DNA from 2 places in the Streptomyces sp. NPDC045678 genome. Region 2 is predicted to be linked to the other one. Evidence: predicted binding sites of a transcription regulator. Region 2 holds the regulator's gene; the other holds the start of a gene.
What was found. Region 2 encodes HrcA, which represses chaperone genes, less so after heat shock. Its sites were predicted from a motif close to TTNGCACTCNGNNNNNCNGAGTGCNAA; they were not measured.
Positions count from the first base shown of each region.

Region 1: a site for HrcA is predicted at 6,214-6,240, ahead of groL (chaperonin GroEL). Genes of this name have one in related genera too.

Region 1 covers NZ_JBWKJS010000005.1:496,012-505,739, forward strand. Annotated here, with positions in the region: gene AC07DO_RS20305 (helix-turn-helix domain-containing protein) at 1-845, shown strand, start outside; gene AC07DO_RS20310 (DUF397 domain-containing protein) at 823-1,089, shown strand; gene AC07DO_RS20315 (LysR family transcriptional regulator) at 1,204-2,109, opposite strand; gene AC07DO_RS20320 (esterase/lipase family protein) at 3,048-4,328, shown strand; gene groL (chaperonin GroEL) at 4,458-6,083, opposite strand; gene AC07DO_RS20330 (cold-shock protein) at 6,440-6,643, opposite strand; gene AC07DO_RS20335 (MoaD/ThiS family protein) at 7,062-7,337, opposite strand; gene thrC (threonine synthase) at 7,455-8,750, opposite strand; SAM riboswitch class I at 8,768-8,915, opposite strand; gene AC07DO_RS20345 (glucosyl-3-phosphoglycerate synthase) at 9,085-9,728, shown strand, end outside.
Region 2 covers NZ_JBWKJS010000001.1:576,496-586,223, reverse strand. Annotated here, with positions in the region: gene AC07DO_RS02505 (S41 family peptidase) at 1-1,733, opposite strand, end outside; gene AC07DO_RS02500 (hypothetical protein) at 1,779-2,408, opposite strand; gene AC07DO_RS02495 (VOC family protein) at 2,503-2,895, opposite strand; gene AC07DO_RS02490 (16S rRNA (uracil(1498)-N(3))-methyltransferase) at 2,917-3,660, opposite strand; gene AC07DO_RS02485 (nitronate monooxygenase) at 3,657-4,736, opposite strand; gene dnaJ (molecular chaperone DnaJ) at 5,054-6,193, opposite strand; gene hrcA (heat-inducible transcriptional repressor HrcA) at 6,194-7,210, opposite strand; gene AC07DO_RS02470 (MBL fold metallo-hydrolase) at 7,396-8,133, shown strand; gene AC07DO_RS02465 (DUF3097 domain-containing protein) at 8,169-8,984, shown strand; gene hemW (radical SAM family heme chaperone HemW) at 9,254-9,728, opposite strand, start outside.

The DNA of each region.
Region 1 (9,728 bases), on a different contig from region 2:
TGACCCGTCCCAAAGACCTCGACCCCTCCTCCAACCCCCGGGCCCTGCTGGGCTGCGAACTCCGCCATGCCCGCGAACGGGCGGGCCTCAGCCAGGAGGCGCTGGGGGCGCCGCTCTTCGTGAGCGGTTCGTTCATCGGGCAGCTGGAGGCGGGGACGCGGCGGATGCACATGGAGTACGCGGTGTACTTCGACGAGAAGCTCGGCACGGAGGGGTTTTTCGCCCGCAATTGCCAGGCCATCGCCAAGTCCAAGTACCCGGACCACTTTGCGGAGGCGGCGGAGGCGGAAGCGGTGGCAACGGTGATCAGAGAGTACGCGCCACAGCTGCTGCCGGGGCTACTACAAACACCGGAGTACGCGCGGGCGGTGTTCCGCGCCTACCAGCCGACAGCAACGGAGGCGGTGATCGATGACCTCGTAGCTGCCCGACTGGAACGCGCCCGCCTACTGGCCGATCCAACAACACCCCTGTTGTGGGTGGTGCTCGACGAAGCCGTCCTGCGCCGCGAGGTAGGAGGCTGCGCCGTGATGTCCGCTGCCCTGCAGCATGTTGCCGGGCTCGCCCGGGGAAACAGAATCATTCTGCAGGCACTGCCATTTGGCGCTGGCGCGCACTCATCGATGGGCGGCGCCGTCAAGCTGATGGCCTTCGAGGACGCGCCCCCACTTGTGTACTTCGAAGGCCCCGGAACGGGACGGCTGGAAGACCACCCAGGCATCGTGGCCCACCACGAACTGGCTTACGATTTCCTCGGGGCCATCGCACTGTCACCGGCGAAATCCCTGGCCTTGCTGGAATCAGTGGCAGAGGATTACGCCCATGAGGACCATCCCCGAGCATGACCTGAGCACAGCTACTTGGCACAAGTCCACTTACAGCGACGGCAGCGGCGGCAACTGCTTGGAGGTCGCCCGCTGGCGCAAGTCCACCCACAGCGCCGGAGACGGCGGCGACTGCCTCGAGGTCGCCGACGGGCACCACGGGGGCCTCGTCCCCGTCCGCGACTCCAAGAACCCCCATGGCCCCCACCTCACCTTCCGCACCGCGAGCTGGTCCGCGTTCGTGGCGGAACTCAAGAACAGCTGACCGGAGGCCTCGGTGGGCCCAGGGCGCCCGGCACCTACTTCGGAAAAGTTGCGAAGGCGGGTGCCGAACGCCCCCCACCACGCCCAACACGCCCCCGTACGCGGGCCCGCGAGGTCAGCGTCTGCGCCGTTCCGCGGCCCGGCGCACGAGAATGGCGTGCAATTCCCGGGCCGCCGTGGGAACCGGATGTGCGTGGCGTCGCTGGATCATGACGCGGAGCTCGGTGGAGTCGTCGGCCAACGGACGACACGCGATCGCGCCGCTGCGCTCCAAGGGGTCGCCGAGCACGCTGTAGTCGGGCAGGACGGTCGTGCCGAGGCCCTCGGCCACCATCAGCTTGCACATCTCGGCACCGTCGGCCGAATAGGAGAAGGACGACGTACGGCCACTCAGAAGCCGGTGGATGTAGCGATGCATGACATAACCGGAACGCATCACAATCAACTGCTCGCCCAGCAAGTCGGTGATGGAGACAGCCTTGCGTGCGGCCAAGGGGCTGTCGGGACGTACGCAGACGACCGGATGCCCGCGCAGCAGTTCGGTGGTGTGCAGGCCGGGCGGAAGATCGTCGCCTCGGAGGTAACTGACCAACCCGAGATCGAACCCGCCCTCGGCAAGGTGCCGTTGGATGCCGTCATGCCGTTCCGCGACCACCTCCACCTCGATGGAGGGGTGAGAGGCGCGGAATTCACGAATGGCCGGCGTCAGTAACGTGACCGTGGCCGCGTTGACCGTGCCAAGCCGCAGCCTGCGGCCCATCTGATACTGCTCGTCGGCGGCCTGGCGCAGCCGGTCGACCGCGTCCAGCACCCCGGCGATGTGCGGCAGCAGTTCGCGCCCTTGGTCGCTGATCTTCGCTCCGGAGCGCTTGCGTTCCAGGAGCTCCACCCCGAGTTCGCGCTCCAGGTTGCGGAGGGTCTGGCTCAGCGCCGGCTGTGACAGGTGCAGTACCTCGGCGGCGCGGCGCAAGGACCCCAGCCGTGTGACTGCCGCCAGGTATTCCAACTGTTCCACGCGCATGACGAGCTACCTCCGACGCTCATCATAAACAGCCGAATTCCACACGCTCGACAAAGGGGCGAAAGGGAATCCCTATCGGGGCATCGGAAATTCCTAAGGCCCTATTCCTGCTCCCGTCATACACACCCGCGACCTCGCACCAATCGCATGCGTCAAATACTGCGGCGGCCCGCACTTCCGCCAACGACGGACCCGGCAACCCTCGAAGTCCCCGCCCGGCGCTCAAGTCTGGGACCCCGAGACCTCTTTCAGTGGACCGGGAGGCGGGCCTCAACCCACCCCCCTCCCGGACGTGAGCGGCAGCGGCAGTGTCCGCTGGATCACCCGCGGCACCGCTGGTCACGACGTGGTTCGCGCGAGGCGCCACAGAGCCGGACGTGCTCCGTGCGCTCACAGCCGGGCTGCCCAGCCCGGTCCACTCGCGGCGAACCGCACCCCGGCCACGGACCGTCCCTGCCACCGACGGCGGTCCGCGCCCACGCCGCGGCGGTACGCACAGCCGCAGCCCGCCCCCGGGAAAGGACGCGCACATGACCGCTCCGACGGTCCGACGGCACACCGCCAGGGCACGATGGAGGGGGAATTCGAGGATCTCGCACGGCGGGCACCCGAGACCGTGGCCGACTACGCCGACCGACACGGCGCGCACCGCCCCCGCGTCGTCTTCGCGACATACTTTCCCCGCCGGGCGGGCGGCCGACGCCCCTCGCCCCGCCCGCGCGTGGCCGACGCGCCACCCTTCCCGGCGCGCCCCCGCCCCGTACCGCCCGGTCACCCCCGCCCAACCGCCCCGGCCCTTCCCGAGCCCCGTACGGGAACGGCCGAACGCGAGCTGTCCGAAAGGGCGCTGAGGCGTCACCCCTGATCACGGCGCGTGCCGATGATGGCACCCCACGTCATCGAAGCGGCACGACCGGACACGACCGGAGGGGACCTCCATGACCGACTCCAACGAGCCCACTCAGCCCGACCTGGAGCAACTGGACGAGCGCGAGATCGCCGAGGCGATCGGGGCCGCCGCCCGCATCACCCTGGCCCCCGGCCCGAGGGAGGCGCGGGAGGCCCCCGCCGAGGCACCGGCGCCCGACGACGAGTGGGCGCTGCCCGGCGGCACCGCCTGGGTGTACCTCGCCGACAAGGAGAAGGGCCTGACCCGCCCGGTGATCATCGGCGACGGGTTCAGCTCGGGGCCGAGCGACCTCAACTTCTCGTGGGAGATCATGGAGCGCGGCCCGTACGCGTTCGTGAGCGAGCTGCGCAACCGCGGGCGCGACGTCGTCCTGGTCGGGTACGACGAGCGCAGCGCGTCGATCCTGGAGAACGCGGAGGTCGCGAGGGCCGCCATCCTGGAGGCGATCGCGCGCCGCACGGGCGACCACCCCCTGACCGTCGGCGGGTTCAGCATGGGCGGTCTCGTCACGCGGTACGCGCTGGCGAAGATGGAGCACGAGGGCGGGCAGGCGAACGACCACCAGACCGCGCTGTACTTCTCGTACGACAGCCCGCACCGCGGCGCGTGGATCCCGATAGCGCTGCAGGCGTTCGCGCACTACATCCGCAGCCTCAACGCCGCGTTCTCGAACCAGATGAACAGCCCGGCCGCGCGGCAGCTGCTGTGGCAGCACATCAGCGAGTGGGGTGACACCCCGGAGACCGACAAGGAGCGCGGCACGTTCCTCGCCGAGCTGGACCGGGTGGGCAGGTGGCCGTCGCGGCCCAAGAAGATCGGCGTGGCGAACGGGGTGCGCATCGGCGAGAGCAACGGGATCCGGCCCGGTGAGCAGGCGTTCCACGGGAAGGGGCTGGCGATCACCGGCACGCGGCTGTACACGCAGTCCGCGGGTGAGGACGAACTCGTCGCGCAGCTGCGGGTGGTGACGCTGCGTCGGCCGCACGTCAACACGTCGGGGCTGCCGGAGATCGACGGGGCGCCGGGCGGCACCCTGGAAGGCTTCGGCATCCTCGCCGACGAGCTGAACAAGATTCCGGCCCTGATCGGCCTCCGCTCCGATGCGGACATCCGCGAACACTGCTTCGTGCCGACGGTCAGCGCGATCGCCCTGCGCGACATCGACACGCACGAGAAGCTGTACGAGCCGGTGACGGCCGCGGCGGAGAAGGAGAGCGAACTGGACGAATTCCTCTGCGCCTCCCGGAACGAGCCCCACACCCTGGTCACCGAGGAACTCTGCACCTGGATCCTGGACCGCCTGCCGTAACCGAACCACCCGCCTGCCGCAGCGCGGGGAACCACCTGCCGCGGCGCGGAAAACGCCCGAGGGCGGCACCCCTTCCTGAGAAGGGGTGCCGCCCTCGGTACGTCAGGACAGTGATCAACCAGAGGTCGATCAGAAGTCCATGTCACCGCCCGGCATGCCACCCGGGGCGGCGGCAGCGCCGGCCTTCTCGGGCTTGTCGGCGATGACGGCCTCGGTGGTGAGGAACAGCGCGGCGATGGACGCGGCGTTCTGCAGGGCGGAACGCGTGACCTTCGCCGGGTCGAGGATGCCCTCGGCGATCATGTCCACGTACTCGCCGGTCGCGGCGTTGAGGCCGTGGCCGACGGTGAGGTTGCGGACCTTCTCCACGACGACGCCACCCTCGAGGCCACCGTTGACGGCGATCTGCTTGAGCGGGGCCTCCAGGGCGAGCTTCACGGCGTTGGCGCCGGTCGCCTCGTCACCCTGCAGGTCGAGCTTCTCGAAGACCGAGGCGGCCTGGAGGAGAGCGACGCCACCACCGGCGACGATGCCCTCTTCGACGGCGGCCTTCGCGTTGCGGACGGCGTCCTCGATGCGGTGCTTGCGCTCCTTGAGCTCGACCTCGGTCGCGGCACCGGCCTTGATGACGGCCACGCCGCCCGCGAGCTTCGCCAGGCGCTCCTGGAGCTTCTCGCGGTCGTAGTCCGAGTCGCTGTTCTCGATCTCGGCGCGGATCTGGTTGACGCGGCCCTGGACCTGGTCGCTGTCACCGGCACCGTCGACGATCGTCGTCTCGTCCTTGGTGATGACGACCTTGCGGGCGCGGCCGAGCAGGTCGAGACCGGCGTTCTCCAGCTTGAGGCCGACCTCCTCGGAGATGACGGTGCCACCGGTGAGGATGGCGATGTCGCCGAGCATGGCCTTGCGGCGGTCACCGAAGCCCGGGGCCTTGACGGCGACGGACTTGAAGGTGCCACGGATCTTGTTGACGACCAGGGTCGACAGGGCCTCGCCCTCGACGTCCTCGGCGATGATCAGCAGCGGCTTGCCGGACTGCATGACCTTCTCGAGGAGCGGAAGGAGGTCCTTCACGTTCGAGATCTTCGAGTTGACGATCAGGATGTACGGGTCGTCGAGCGACGCCTCCATACGCTCCATGTCGGTGGCGAAGTACGCCGAGATGTAGCCCTTGTCGAAGCGCATACCCTCGGTGAGCTCCAGCTCCAGACCGAAGGTCTGGGACTCCTCGACGGTGATGACGCCTTCCTTGCCGACCTTGTCCATCGCCTCGGCGATGAGCTCGCCGATCTGGGTGTCGGCGGCGGAGATGGAGGCCGTGGAAGCGATCTGCTCCTTGGTCTCGACGTCCTTGGCCTGCTCGAGCAGGGCGCCGGAGACGGCCTCGACGGCCTTCTCGATGCCGCGCTTCAGGGCCATCGGGTTGGCACCGGCGGCCACGTTGCGCAGACCCTCGCGCACCAGGGCCTGGGCCAGGACGGTCGCGGTCGTCGTGCCGTCACCGGCGACGTCGTCCGTCTTCTTCGCGACCTCCTTGACCAGCTCGGCGCCGATCTTCTCGTACGGGTCCTCGAGCTCGATCTCCTTGGCGATGGACACACCATCGTTGGTGATCGTGGGGGCGCCCCACTTCTTCTCGAGGACGACGTTGCGACCCTTGGGGCCCAGGGTCACCTTGACGGCGTCGGCGAGCTGGTTCATGCCGCGCTCGAGGCCGCGCCGTGCCTCCTCGTCGAACGCGATGATCTTGGCCATGTGAAGTGGTCCTCCCGGACGGGGTGGAAACGCAAAAACGGATCGTGCTGGTGCCCGCGACGGACGGCCTGCAGCCCTTGTGGTTCCTTGCCCCACCCGGCCTGCGGGCCTCACCGACCCGACCCAAGTTCTGTCACTCTCACTGGGAGAGTGCTAAGCCCAATGATTAGCACTCGACCCCTGCGAGTGCAAGCGCCTCTCATGGATCCCGGGGAGGAACCCAGGGAGATCCCGGGAGGATCCCGGGGGCCGGTCCCGGACCTACCCCGGTCGGGCCGGGCACACACGAGGGGCTCGTATCCCAGTTGGGATACGAGCCCCTCGCGATGCTTGCTTCGGTGGTCGATCGCGCCGAGCTAGACGGCGAGCTTGACCATGTCCGCCTGCGGACCCTTCTGGCCCTGCGAGATCTCGAACTCGACTCGCTGACCTTCTTCAAGGGTGCGGTAACCGTCCATCTGGATCGCGCTGTAGTGGACGAAAACATCCGCACCACCGTCGACCGCGATGAAGCCGTACCCCTTCTCCGCGTTGAACCACTTGACGGTGCCCTGAGCCATGCCTAACTCCCCTATTACTGGCCCTTGCACAGGACCGCACTTCGCGGACCCGGGTCAGACCTCACCCCCCACTGGTAGGGGTGTGCGCCGGAACGCGTCGACCGCCGCTGAATGTATCTGTCCAACTGCCGTCTGCAACAGGTCAATCGGACGAGAATTCTGGGCACGCCCGATCGGTAATATACGGAGATTCCGTCCGAATTCAGGGCAAGTCGGGCCAGGCAAAAGCCGCAAAAGGTTCAAATGGGCGGTGCTCTTTGGCTGCTTCTTGTCGGCAAGAGGCCGACTTCGTATATGCGCTCGGCAAGAGTGGCGGAGCGTGCTTCCCAACTGTACCGCGCTCAACCATGCAGAATTGCCCCCTCCGTTTCTCTCGCGGAGGGGGCAATTCAGATAACGCAGGGTGCTTGCGAAAAGATCAGCCGCCGGCGACGGCGGGAATGATCGAGACGCCCGCGCCGTCCGGCGTGGCCGTCTCCAGACCCTGCTCAAAACGGACGTCGTCGTCGTTCACGTACACGTTGACGAAGCGGCGCAGCTTGCCCTGGTCGTCCAGGACGCGGGCGGCGATGCCGGTGTGGTTCTTCTCCAGGTCGGCGATGACCTCCCCGAGGTTCGCCCCCTCAGCGGCGACCTCGGCCTTGCCGCCGGTGTAGGTGCGGAGAATGGTGGGGATACGGACGTTGACGCTCATCGGATTCACCTCAGAAGTACGGGGGCGGAGAGAGGCGCCCCTGGAAGGGGCGCGGGGAACTGCGCGAGGACGGACCACGGGCCCGCAGCCGGCGGCGGACACAGGGCCCTACGGCGACTAACCGGCGAGCCCCGCGGAGCGGAACGCCTCAAGGCTCGGCTTGATCGTGGCGGTGGCCTGCGACGTCTCGGCGACAGCGTCGAGCGTCTTGAGGCCGTCCCCCGTGTTGAGCACGACCGTGGTGAGGGACGGGTCGATGAGGCCCGCCTCGACGAGCTTCTTCGTGACGCCCACCGTCACCCCGCCCGCGGTCTCCGCGAAGATCCCTTCCGTGCGGGCGAGAAGCTTGATCGCGTCGACGACCTGCTCGTCGTCGACGTCCTCCACCGCACCGCCCGTACGCCGCGCGATGTCCAGCACGTACGGCCCGTCGGCCGGGTTGCCGATCGCGAGGGACTTGGCGATCGTGTTCGGCTTCTGCGGACGGACCACGTCGTGGCCCGCCTTGAACGCCGCCGACACCGGCGAGCACCCTTCCGCCTGCGCGCCGAAGATCTTGTAGGGCTTGTCCTCGACGAGGCCGAGGGCGATGAGCTCCTTGAGCCCCTTGTCGATCTTCGTGAGCTGCGAGCCGGAGGCGATCGGGATGACCAGCTGGTCGGGGAGCTCCCAGCCGAGCTGCTCGCAGATCTCGTACGCCAGGGTCTTGGAGCCCTCGCCGTAGTACGGCCGCAGGTTGACGTTGACGAAGCCCCAGCCCTCGCCCAGCGGGTCGCCGATGAGCTCGGAGCAGAAGCGGTTCACGTCGTCGTAGTTGCCCTCGATGCCGACGAGCTCGCCGCCGTAGACCGCGGCCATGACGACCTTGCCCTGCTCCAGGTCGTGCGGGATGAACACGCAGGACCGGAAGCCGGCGCGGGCCGCGGCGGCGCCCACCGCGCCGGCGAGGTTGCCCGTGGAGGAGCAGGACAGCGTGGTGAAGCCGAAGGCGCGCGCCGCTTCGAGCGCCTGCGCGACGACGCGGTCCTTGAAGGAGTGCGTGGGGTTGCCGGAGTCGTCCTTGACGAACAACTTGCCCTGTTGCACGCCGAGTTCCCTGGCGAGGTTGTCGGCCTTGACGAGCTTGGTCCAGCCGGGGTTCAGGTTCGGCTTGTCGGCCACGTCGGCGGGGACGGGCAGGAGCGGGGCGTAGCGCCAGATGTTGGCGGGGCCGGCCTCGATCTGCTTGCGCAGGGCCTCCGGGTCGCCGAGCGGCAGGTCGTACGCGACTTCGAGGGGCCCGAAACACTCGGCGCAGGCGAAGATCGGGCCGAGCGGGAACTTGGTGCCGCACTCACGGCAGGAGAGGCCGGAGGCGGGCCCGAGGTCTACGGAAGAGGTGGTGCTTTCGGTGGCGACAGTCTGCACAGCCATGGAGGCGAGGCCCTTTCTCCTCATCTTCCTCGCGACGCATCTCGCCGCGAGACGGAATTGGCACCTTCGCCAGCCGGGAGCCTCGCTGCGCTTGTCTGCGCGAGACCGACTGGGTGGTTGCCGGGGCTTCAACGGGCCGTATCCCTCTGCCCCTCTGGATGAGCGGTATTCGATTATGGGTTTCAGTTGTGAATCTCAGATCTTGTCCGAGAACGCGGTGGTGACCCCGACATGCGATGGCCACCGGCGTTGTTCAAGACTGTAACCGAAGCCCCGGACCCTTGAGATAGTCGTCCGAACCGCGAGATGGATCACATATGGGAGGACCACGACCGTGCTGGAAGAGGTCGAGCACTGGCTGAGCAGGCGTTCCTGGTCCGTCGCCGACCGCCCGCGGGACCTGCTGGCCGCCGCCAAAAGGACGGGCGGCGCGTCGGTGAGCGTCGTACTGCCCGCGCTCGACGAGGAGGGGACGGTCGGTGAGATCGTCGCCGAGATCCGCCGCGAGCTGATGGAGAAGGTTCCGCTGGTCGACGAGCTCCTGGTGGTCGACTCCGGCTCGAAGGACCGTACGGCGGAGGTCGCCGCCGCCGCGGGCGCCAAGGTCGTCCACCGCGACGTGATCCTGCCGCGCCTGCCGGCCGTCGCGGGCAAGGGCGAGGTGCTGTGGCGCTCGCTGCTCGCGACGAGCGGCGACATCGTGGCGTTCGTCGACGCGGACCTGAAGGAGTTCTCGGCGGACTTCGTCGCCGGGATAGTCGGCCCGCTGCTCACCGACCCGGACGTGGCGTTCGTGAAGGCGATGTACGACCGTCCGCTCGCGGGGGCGGACGGGCAGGGCGGCCGGGTGACGGAGCTGATGGCGCGGCCGCTCCTGAACATGCACTGGCCGCGGCTCGCCGGGTTCGTGCAGCCGCTGGGCGGCGAGTACGCGGCGCGCAGGTCGCTCCTGGAACGGCTGCCGTTCCCCGTCGGGTA
Region 2 (9,728 bases):
CGGGCGGCCTCGACGGGGAACGGCACGATGCGGTCGGCGAGTCCGTCGAAGTCGATGCGGGTGACGGGCGCGCCCTCGCTGTCGGGGGTCTCGGCGCCGTCCTGCGCGTCGAAGGCCCTGCCGTGGCGCTGCGGCCCGAAGGGGGACGGCGTGGTCGCGGCGAGCGTGATCAGGTACGGGCGTGAGCCGCCGACGAAGGCGAGGTCGAAGACGTGCGCGTCGTAGACCGGGTCGAAGGCGCGGGCGGAGAGGAACGCGAGGTGCTTGCCGTCGAGGGTGAACGCGGGCGCGTAGTCGCGGAAGCGCAGCGGGGTCGCCTCGGCCACCGACAGGTCGGCGGTGTTGGCGAGCTTCAGCTGCCGCAGCGGGCTCGGGCCGGGGTGCGACCAGGCGAGCCAGGAGGAGTCGGGTGAGAAGACGAGGCCGGTGACCTCGCCGTCCTCGCTGCGGTCCACCTCGCGGACCTCGCCGCTCTCGCGCTCGACGAGCAGTACCCGCCCGTCGTGCGAGGCGACGGCGGCGCGGGAGCCGTCGGGGGCGACGGCGAGCCCGAGCACCCGGCCGAGCTGTCCGGCGGCGAGCCTGCGCGGGGTGGCGCCGGGTGCGGAGCCGGTGGCGGGCGCGAATTCGAGGGCCTCGTCGCCCTCGGCGTCCGTGACCCATACGACGTGCTCCTCGCCCTGCACGCGGAACGTGCGCGGCAGCCGGGCGCGCACCCCCTGCTCGGCGGCGAGCGCTCGGGCGGGGCCCTCCCGGTGCGTGACCCAGTGGACGGAGCCGCGCACGGAGACGGCGCTGCCGCGTCCGGTGTGGTCGGGCGCGGCGGTCCCGAACCAGTGGGCGGCGCTCACGGGGTGCGGCTGGAGGTCGGTGCGCTGGCCGCCGAGGCGCGGGTCGACGCGGCGGGGTTCGGCGTCCGACAGATCGTCGAGGAGCCAGAGTTCACCCGCGGACATGTAGACGACGCGGGTGCCGTCGGTGGCCGCGTGGCGGGCGTAGAAGCCGTCGAGGGGGGTGTGGCGGCGCAGGTCGGAGCCGTCGGGCAGGGAGGAGTAGAGAGCGCCGACGCCCTCGTGGTCGGAGAGGAAGGCGATGCGCCCGCCGACGAGGAGCGGGTACTCGATGTTGCCGTCGAGCTCTTCGTGGACGCGTACGAAACGGGGCTCCTCCCCGCCGGGGGCCGCGCCGTCCTCGTCGGCGTGCCGGATCCACAGCTTGCCCGCGGTGCCGCCGCGGTACCGCTTCCACCAGGCGGCCTCGCGGCCCATCGGGACGGAGAGCAGCAGGACCTGCCCGTCGGGGCCGTGGGCGGCGTCGCCGACGGGGCCGTACGGCAGGGTGGCGGCGGGGCCGCCGTCGAGCGGCACGGCCCGCGCCCAACTGCGGCGCAGGGAGGCCTGTCCCGCCGCGCTGACGGCGAGGACCCGCCCGTCGGGGGTCCAGCCGCGCACGGAGGTACGCCAACTCCCCCAGTACGTCAGCCTCTTGGAGGGGCCGCCGTCGACGGGTGCGATGTGCACCTCGGGGGCTCCGTCGCGCGTGGAGGTCCAGGCGACGGTCGTGCCGTCCGGGGATATGCGTGGATGGTTCACGGGCGTGTTGTCGGCGCTGACCCGCCAGGCGCGGCCCCCGTCGAGGGGCGCGACCCAGACGTCGTCCTCTGCCGCGAACGCGAGCAACTCGCCGTGGATGTGCGGGAACCGGAGATATGCGCGGTGCGCTGCCTCTGTCACACCGACCAGCCTAGGCAGGCGCAGGTCGGGCCGACAGGGGGACGATCATTTCCCGGGCACGCAATCGCAGGTCGGCCGGGGCGGGGGCGGGTCCGCGGTGACGGTCACGGTGACGGTGGGGGTGGGCGCGGGGTCGGGCTCCTGGGGGGTCGGCGGGGTGGAGGGCTGATCGCCCCCGTCGTTCCCGCCGTCACCGTTGCCGCCGCCGTTGCCGTTTCCGTCGCCGTTTCCGTCGCCCGCGTCGCAGTTGCCGAGGACGTCGACGCGGAACCACTCCTCGTTGCCGATCCTGGCGGTGAGGTTGCCGCGTACGCAGGCCCCGTCGACGACGGAGCTCACCCGGCCCTTGACGGCGATGTCCGTCCCGTCGTCGGTCTCGCCCTGGCAGTCCACCTCGATCACGGACTCCGTCGGGGCGGACCCGCCGCTCGGCGTGACCTTGTCCTGGAAACCGGCGGTGCAGCTGAGCCAGGCCACGTCGGCCCCCTGCCGCTCCAGCTCCTTGGTCCCCATCTCGTCCACGGTGAGCGCGACCGCGGAGGTGTTCATCCCGCCGTCCACGGGCTCGCACGCGGTGACTCCCAGCGCGGCGGCGCCGGCGAACCCGACGGCGTACAGGATCGTCGTACGCCGTGTCCCCGACACCCGGCCGCGTAACCGCCTCAATGCCCCCATGGGCGGCAGAGTGCCACCGCGCACGGCGGTGCGGTAGACCGCTTGCGGCCATCCGTCCACCGCGCCCCGCCGGGCGGGCCCGGCCGGAAACGGCTCAGGTGCGCAGCAGCAGCCACTCCTGCAACTCCACCAGGTTGCCCTCGGGATCCTTGAGGTGGGCCACCCGCATGCGCTCCGTCATGGGCGCGGGCCCGTGCGCGAGCACCGCCCCGCGCCCGACGATCTCCGCGCAGTACGCGTCCAGGTCGTCGACCCTGAGCACCACCAGTGAGCGGTGCCCGGTCGCCGCGTCGGCCAGCTCACCGAGCAGCCCCGCCATCATCGCCCGGTCCTGCAGCGCGATGCCGGCCGAGCCGACGGCGGGACTGAACTTCTCGTACGGTCCGTCCTGGGCGCCCGACTGGGGCTTGAGGCCCAGCACTTCGCCGTAGAAGCGGTAGCAGGCGGGGAAGTCCGCGACGAGCAGACGCACCTGGGCGAGTTCCAACGCATCCCCCGTGGGGTTCGGTCAGGACCAGCGGCCGGTGCGTCCCAGGAGGAGCGCCGTCGCCGCGGTCCCGGCGGTCGACGTGCGCAACACGCTACGCCCGAGCCGGTACGGCTTGGCACCCGACTCGGCGAACACCGCGAGCTCCTCCGGCGATACGCCCCCTTCGGGCCCGACCACCAGCACGATGTGCCCGGCCGCGGGAAGCTCCGCCGTGGCCAGCGGGTCGCTGCTGCCCTCCTCGTGCAGGACGGCCGCGAAGTCCGCGTCCGCGAGGAGCGCGGCGACCTGCTTGGTCGACGCGGCGTCGGCGACCTCGGGGAAGCGGACCCGGCGCGACTGCTTGCCGGCCTCGCGCGCGGTGGCCCGCCACTTGGCGAGGGCCTTGAGGCCGCGCTCGCCCTTCCACTGCGTGATGCAGCGCGACGCGGTCCACGGCACGACGGCGTCGACGCCGGTCTCCGTCATGGTCTCCACGGCGAGTTCCCCGCGGTCGCCCTTGGGCAGGGCCTGTACGACGGTGATGCGGGGCGACTCCTCGGGCTCGTCGGCGACGGAGTCCATGTGGACGATCAGCCGGTCCTTGCCCTCGGTGTCCACGACCACGCACTCCGCCCAGCGCCCGGCGCCGTCGGTCAGGACGACGTCCTCACCGGCGCGCAGCCGCTTCACGGAGACGGCGTGCCGCCCCTCGGGCCCGTCCAGCACGTAGCGCCCGCCGCCGCCCGCGTCGAAGTGCTCGACGACGAAGACCGGGGCGGTCATGCGGAGCCCTCCGAAGCCGACGCGGCCTGCGCCCTCGCCTCGGCGAGTTCGGCGGCGAGGACCTCGACGAGCTGTGCGGCGGGCAGCTCGCGGGCGAGCCGGTGGCCCTGCCCGGCCCAGAGCGCCATGGCCTGCGCGTCCCCGGCCTTCGCGGCGGCCTTGCGCAGGGCGCTGGTGAGGTGGTGGACCTGCGGGTAGGCGGCGGGGGCGTACGGGCCGTGCTCCCGCATGAACCGGTTGACGAGGCCGCGCGCGGGGCGGCCGGAGAACGCCCGGGTCAGCTCGGTCCGCACGAAGAGCGGATTGGTCATGGCCTGCTTGTGGAGCGGGTTGGCACCCGACTCGGGGGTGACGAGGAAGGCGGTGCCGAGCTGCGCGGCGTCGGCGCCCGCGGCGAGCACGGCGGCGATCTGCGCGCCGCGCATCAGCCCGCCGGCGGCGACGATGGGGATCTGCACGGTCTCGCGGACCTGCGTGATCAGCGAGAGGAGACCGATGCCGGCCCCGTCGGCCTCCGGGTTGTCCTTGTGGGTGCCCTGGTGTCCGCCCGCCTCGACGCCCTGCACGCACACGGCGTCGGCGCCCGCCCACTGGGCGGTCTGGGCCTCCTCGGCGGTGGTGACGGTGACGACGGTCAGGGTGTTGACGCGGGCGAAGGAGTCGAGGACGTCACGGGTGGGGCAGCCGAAGGTGAAGGAGACGAGCGGTACGGGGTCGTCGAGCAGGATCGCCAGCTTGGCGTCGTACCCGTCGTCGCGCCCGCTGTCCGGGTCGCCGAGCTCGGTCTCGTACCAGGTGGCCTCGCCGGCGAGCTGGTTGCGGTACACCTCGACGGCCGCGGCGTCCGCGGTGTCGGGCTGCGGCATGAACAGGTTGACGCCGAAGGGCCGCGAGGTGAGCCCCCGCAACTGTTTGATCTCCTGGTACATCCCGTCGGCGGTCTTGTACCCGGCAGCGAGGAACCCGAGCCCCCCGGCCTCGGCGACGGCCCCGGCCAGCGCGGGCCCGGAGGCACCGCCCGCCATGGGGGCCTGCACGATCGGAAGACGACAGAGCTCGGTCAGTGCGGAGGACATGACGGCATCGTGCCACGCCCTGCATCCCGCACCGAATCGCGCACCCCGCACCGGGCGTGCGCCGCCCCGTCTGCCCCCTGCCCACCGTCGGCGTCTGCGGCCCGTCCCGGGTTGCTCGCGCAGTTCCCCGCGCCCCTGAAAGGCCCGTCCCGGGCCCCTTTTAGGGCGCGGGACGGTTGCTTTTAGAGGCGCGGGACGGGTTGCTTTTAGGGGCGCGGGGAACTGCGCGACCAGCCCCCACGGCCCGCAGGGAAACAAAAGGAGCCCCCGGCACGGGAAGATCCCGCGCCGGGGGCACCGGAGAACCGCTCAAGGCGCTACCGCCCGTTGAACGCGTCCTTCAGGCGGGAGAACAGGCCCTGCTGCCCGGGCTGGAACTGCCCCGTGGGCCGTTCCTCCCCCCGCAGCTGCGCCAGCTCCCGCAGCACCCGCTCCTGCTCGGCGTCGAGCTTCGTCGGCGTAAGGACCTCGACGTGCACGATGAGGTCACCGCGACCGCCGCCCCGCAGGTGCGTGATGCCGCGCCCGTGCAGCGGAACGGACTGCCCCGACTGCGTGCCGGGACGGATGTCGATCCTTTCCAGGCCGTCGAGCGTCTCCAGCGGCACCTTCGTGCCGAGGGCCGCCGCGGTCATCGGGATCGTCACCGTGCAGTGCAGATCGTCACCGCGCCGCTGGAAGACGGCGTGCGGCAGCTCGTGGATCTCGACGTACAGGTCGCCGGCGGGACCACCGCCGGGGCCGACCTCGCCCTCGCCCGCGAGCTGGATCCGCGTGCCGTTGTCGACACCCGCCGGAATCTTGACCGTCAGCGTCCGCCGCGAGCGGATCCGCCCGTCGCCCGCGCACTCGGGGCACGGCGTCGGCACGACCGTGCCGAAGCCCTGGCACTGCGGGCAGGGCCGGGACGTCATGACCTGGCCGAGGAAGGACCGCGTGACCTGCGACACCTCACCGCGACCGCGGCACATGTCACACGTCTGCGCGGACGTCCCCGGCGCGGCACCCTCGCCGCTGCAGGTCGTACAGACGACGGCCGTGTCGACCTGGATGTCCTTGGTGGTCCCGAAGGCGGCCTCTTCGAGGTCGATCTCGAGCCGGATCATGGCGTCCTGGCCGCGACGCGTGCGCGAGCGCGGCCCGCGCTGCGACGCCGTCCCGAAGAACGCGTCCATGATGTCGGAGAAGTTGCCGAAGCCGCCGGCGCCGAAGCCGCCCGCGCCTCCGCCGCCGCCCGCCTGGGACAGGGGGTCGCCACCGAGGTCGTAGACCTGCTTCTTCTGCGGGTCCGACAACACCTCGTACGCGGCGTTGATCTCCTTGAAGCGCTCCTGAGTCTTCGGGTCCGGATTCACATCCGGGTGAAGCTCACGCGCCAGCCTCCGGAAGGCCTTCTTGATCTCGTCCTGGGAAGCGTCGCGGCGCACGCCGAGTACGGCGTAGTAGTCCGTGGCCACTTACGACTCCGCCAGGATCTGTCCGACGTAACGTGCCACTGCGCGTACTGCTCCCATCGTTCCCGGATAGTCCATGCGGGTCGGTCCGACCACGCCGAGTTTGGCGACTGCCTCGCTTCCCGAACCGTAGCCGACCGAGACCACGGACGTGGAGCTGAGCCCCTCATGGGCGTTCTCGTGACCGATCCGTACGGCCATGCCCGAATCCTGCACTTCCCCAAGCAACTTGAGGAGCACGACCTGCTCCTCAAGGGCTTCGAGAACGGGCCGGATGGTGAGGGGAAAGTCATGTCCGAAGCGGGTGAGATTGGCGGTGCCGCCGATCATCAACCGCTCCTCCGTCTCCTCCACGAGCGTCTCGAGGAGGGTGGACAGGACCGTCGCGACGGTGCCGCGGTCCTCGGCCTCGAAGGCCTCGGGCAGGTCCTGCACCAACTGTGGCACATCCGCGAAGCGCCGCCCCGCGACCCTGCTGTTCAGCCGGGCCCGCAGGTCCGCGAGCGCGCTCTCGCCGAACGGCACGGGGCAGTCGATCATGCGCTGCTCGACCCGGCCCGTGTCCGTGATCAGTACGAGCATCAGCCGGGCGGGGGCCAGCGAGAGCAGCTCCACGTGCCGCACCGTCGACCGCGTGAGCGACGGGTACTGCACCACGGCGACCTGCCGGGTGAGCTGCGCGAGCAGCCGCACCGTGCGCCCCACGACGTCGTCGAGGTCGACGGCGCCGTCGAGGAAGTTCTGGATGGCGCGCCGCTCGGGCGCGGTCATCGGTTTGACGCCCGCGAGTTTGTCGACGAAGAGGCGGTAGCCCTTGTCGGTGGGGATGCGCCCCGCGCTGGTGTGCGGCTGGGCGATGAACCCTTCCTCCTCCAGCACCGCCATGTCGTTGCGGACGGTGGCCGGGGAGACCCCCAGACGGTGTCGCTCGGTGAGCGCCTTGGAGCCGACGGGCTCCTCCGTCCCCACGTAGTCATGGACGATGGCGCGCAGCACTTCGAGCCTGCGTTCACTGAGCATCGCGCACACCTCCAGCTGTCTCCGTCGTTCACGACGGGCCCCGGCATCCCCCGAGCCCCCTCGCCTGGCACTCCCCGCGGGCGAGTGCCAGCACTTCAAAGGGTCAGTGTACGGCCGTCGGGTACGGGCCGGGCAAGACAGCGGCTGCCGAACACCGCCCGTACGGATAGCGTCACCGTATGAACGTGACGCCGGCATGGGAAGCGGCGGGCTGGGAGCGGCTCGCCCCGCGCGTGGGACGGTGCCGTCTGCCCGTCTGGGACTGCACGGCGGGGCTCGTCGTCGGCGACGACGCGGCCCTCATGATCGAGGCGGGGTCGAGCCTGGCGGAGGGCGCGGCACTGCGCACGCAGGCCCGGCGGATCCTGGGCGGCGACCGCAGAGCCACCCACCTCGTGCTCACGCACCCGCACTTCGACCACGTCCTCGGGGCTGCGGCCTTCGCGGGCGTCGAGGTGTACGGGGCGGTGGGCATCGACACGGTCTTCGCCAGGGGCCGCGACGAGCTGCGCGAGGACGCGGTGCGGCACGGCCTGGCCCCGGACGCGGCGGCCGAGGCGGCCGACCTGCTGGTCCGCCCGCACCACCTGGTGTGCGGGGAGTGGACGCTCGACCTGGGCGGCGGCGTCCAGGTGCTGCTCGCCAACATCGGGCCCGGCCACTCCGGCCACGACCTCGCGGTCCTCGTGCCCGGCACCGAGGGCGGCCGGGAGGTCGTCTTCTGCGGCGACCTGGTGGAGGAGTCGGGCGAGCCGCAGGCGGGCCCGGACGCGGCGCCGAACCACTGGCCCGCCGCGCTGGACCGCCTCCTGGACCTGGGCGGCGAGGACGCGCTCTACGTACCCGGGCACGGCGCGACAGTGGATGCGGCTTTTGTCCGTGCCCAACGCGCCACACTGGCAACCCGCTTCGGCGTGTCGTGAGGCGTGACGCCTTCGCTCTTCCTATCGTCACGAGAATGCGCCAGTACTCCGCCGACCTCACGCCCCCTTGGAAGAAGCCGAAGCCCGTACCGGAGGTGGCGGCGGACGCCGGCCTCGTGGTCGAGGAGCTGAGCACCGGCTTCTGCGGGGCGGTGATCCGCTGCGAGAAGACGGCGCAGGGCCCGACGGTGACGCTGGAGGACCGCTTCGGCAAGCACCGCGTCTTCCCGATGGAGCCGGGCGGTTTCCTTCTGGAGGGCCGCCCGGTCACTCTGGTCCGCCCCTCCGGGGCTGCTCCCGTACGTCCCTCCCGCACCGCGTCCGGCTCGGTGGCCGTGCCCGGGGCGCGGGCCAGGGTCGCCCGCGCGGGACGCATCTACGTGGAGGGCCGGCACGACGCCGAACTGGTCGAGCGCGTCTGGGGCGACGACCTGCGCATCGAGGGCGTCGTCGTCGAGTACCTGGAGGGCATCGACGACCTCCCCGCGATCGTCGCCGAGTTCGCCCCCGGCCCCGACGCCCGCCTCGGCGTCCTGGTCGACCACCTGGTCCCCGGCTCCAAGGAGTCCCGCATCGCGACGCAGGTCACCAGCGCCCACGCCCTGGTCGTCGGGCATCCCTACATCGACATTTGGGAGGCGGTGAAGCCGTCCTCGGTCGGCATCCCCGCCTGGCCCCACGTGCCCCGCGGCCAGGACTGGAAGACGGGCATCTGCCACGCCCTTGGCTGGCCGCCCAACACGGGCGCGGCCTGGAAGCGCATCCTGAACTCGGTCCACTCCTACAAGGACCTGGAGCCGCCGCTCCTGGGCCGCGTGGAAGAACTGATCGACTTCGTCACACTCCCCTAGCCCCCGCTCCGCGGCGGACCGGTCCCACCCACCCGTTTGCCCCGCACCATCCAGCGGGCGTAAGGGCCCGAGGTTGCCCCCACCGCGCCGCAGCCGCGTACGAAACGCGAGGGGCCGCGGGGGTATGTGCGCACGGAGCACCGAGCACACCCTGACAGCCAGAAGCTCTACAGGCACGGCGCAGGGATAGCGAGTACGCACATACCCCCCGCGGCCCCGCACCCACAACCGAACCCCGAGCGCACACCGCCCAAGGCGCCCCGCCAGACCTAGTCCACCAGGTCCCGCACCACCGCATCCGCCAACAACCGCCCCCGCAGCGTCAGCACAGCCCGCCCCTCCCCGTACGGCCCCGCCTCAAGAAGCCCCTCGTCCCGCGCCCGCACGGACGCCGCAAGCCCGGCCTCCCGCAGCAGCGACAACGGGCAGCCCTCCCGCAGCCGGAGCTCCAGCAGGATCCGCTCCACGCGGCGGTCCTCCGCGGACAGCACTTCCCGTCCGGCCCCGGGCGAGCCGCCGCCCGCGAGCGCCGCCGCGTACGCGCCGGGGTGCTTGACGTTCCACCACCGCACGCCGCCGACGTGGCTGTGCGCGCCCGGCCCCGCGCCCCACCAGTCGGCGCCGCGCCAGTACAGCTCGTTGTGCAGGCAGCGGCCGCTGTCGGACGTGGCCCAGTTGGACACCTCGTACCACGAGAAGCCCGCGCTCCCAAGCACCTCGTCGGCGATCAGGTACCGGTCCGCG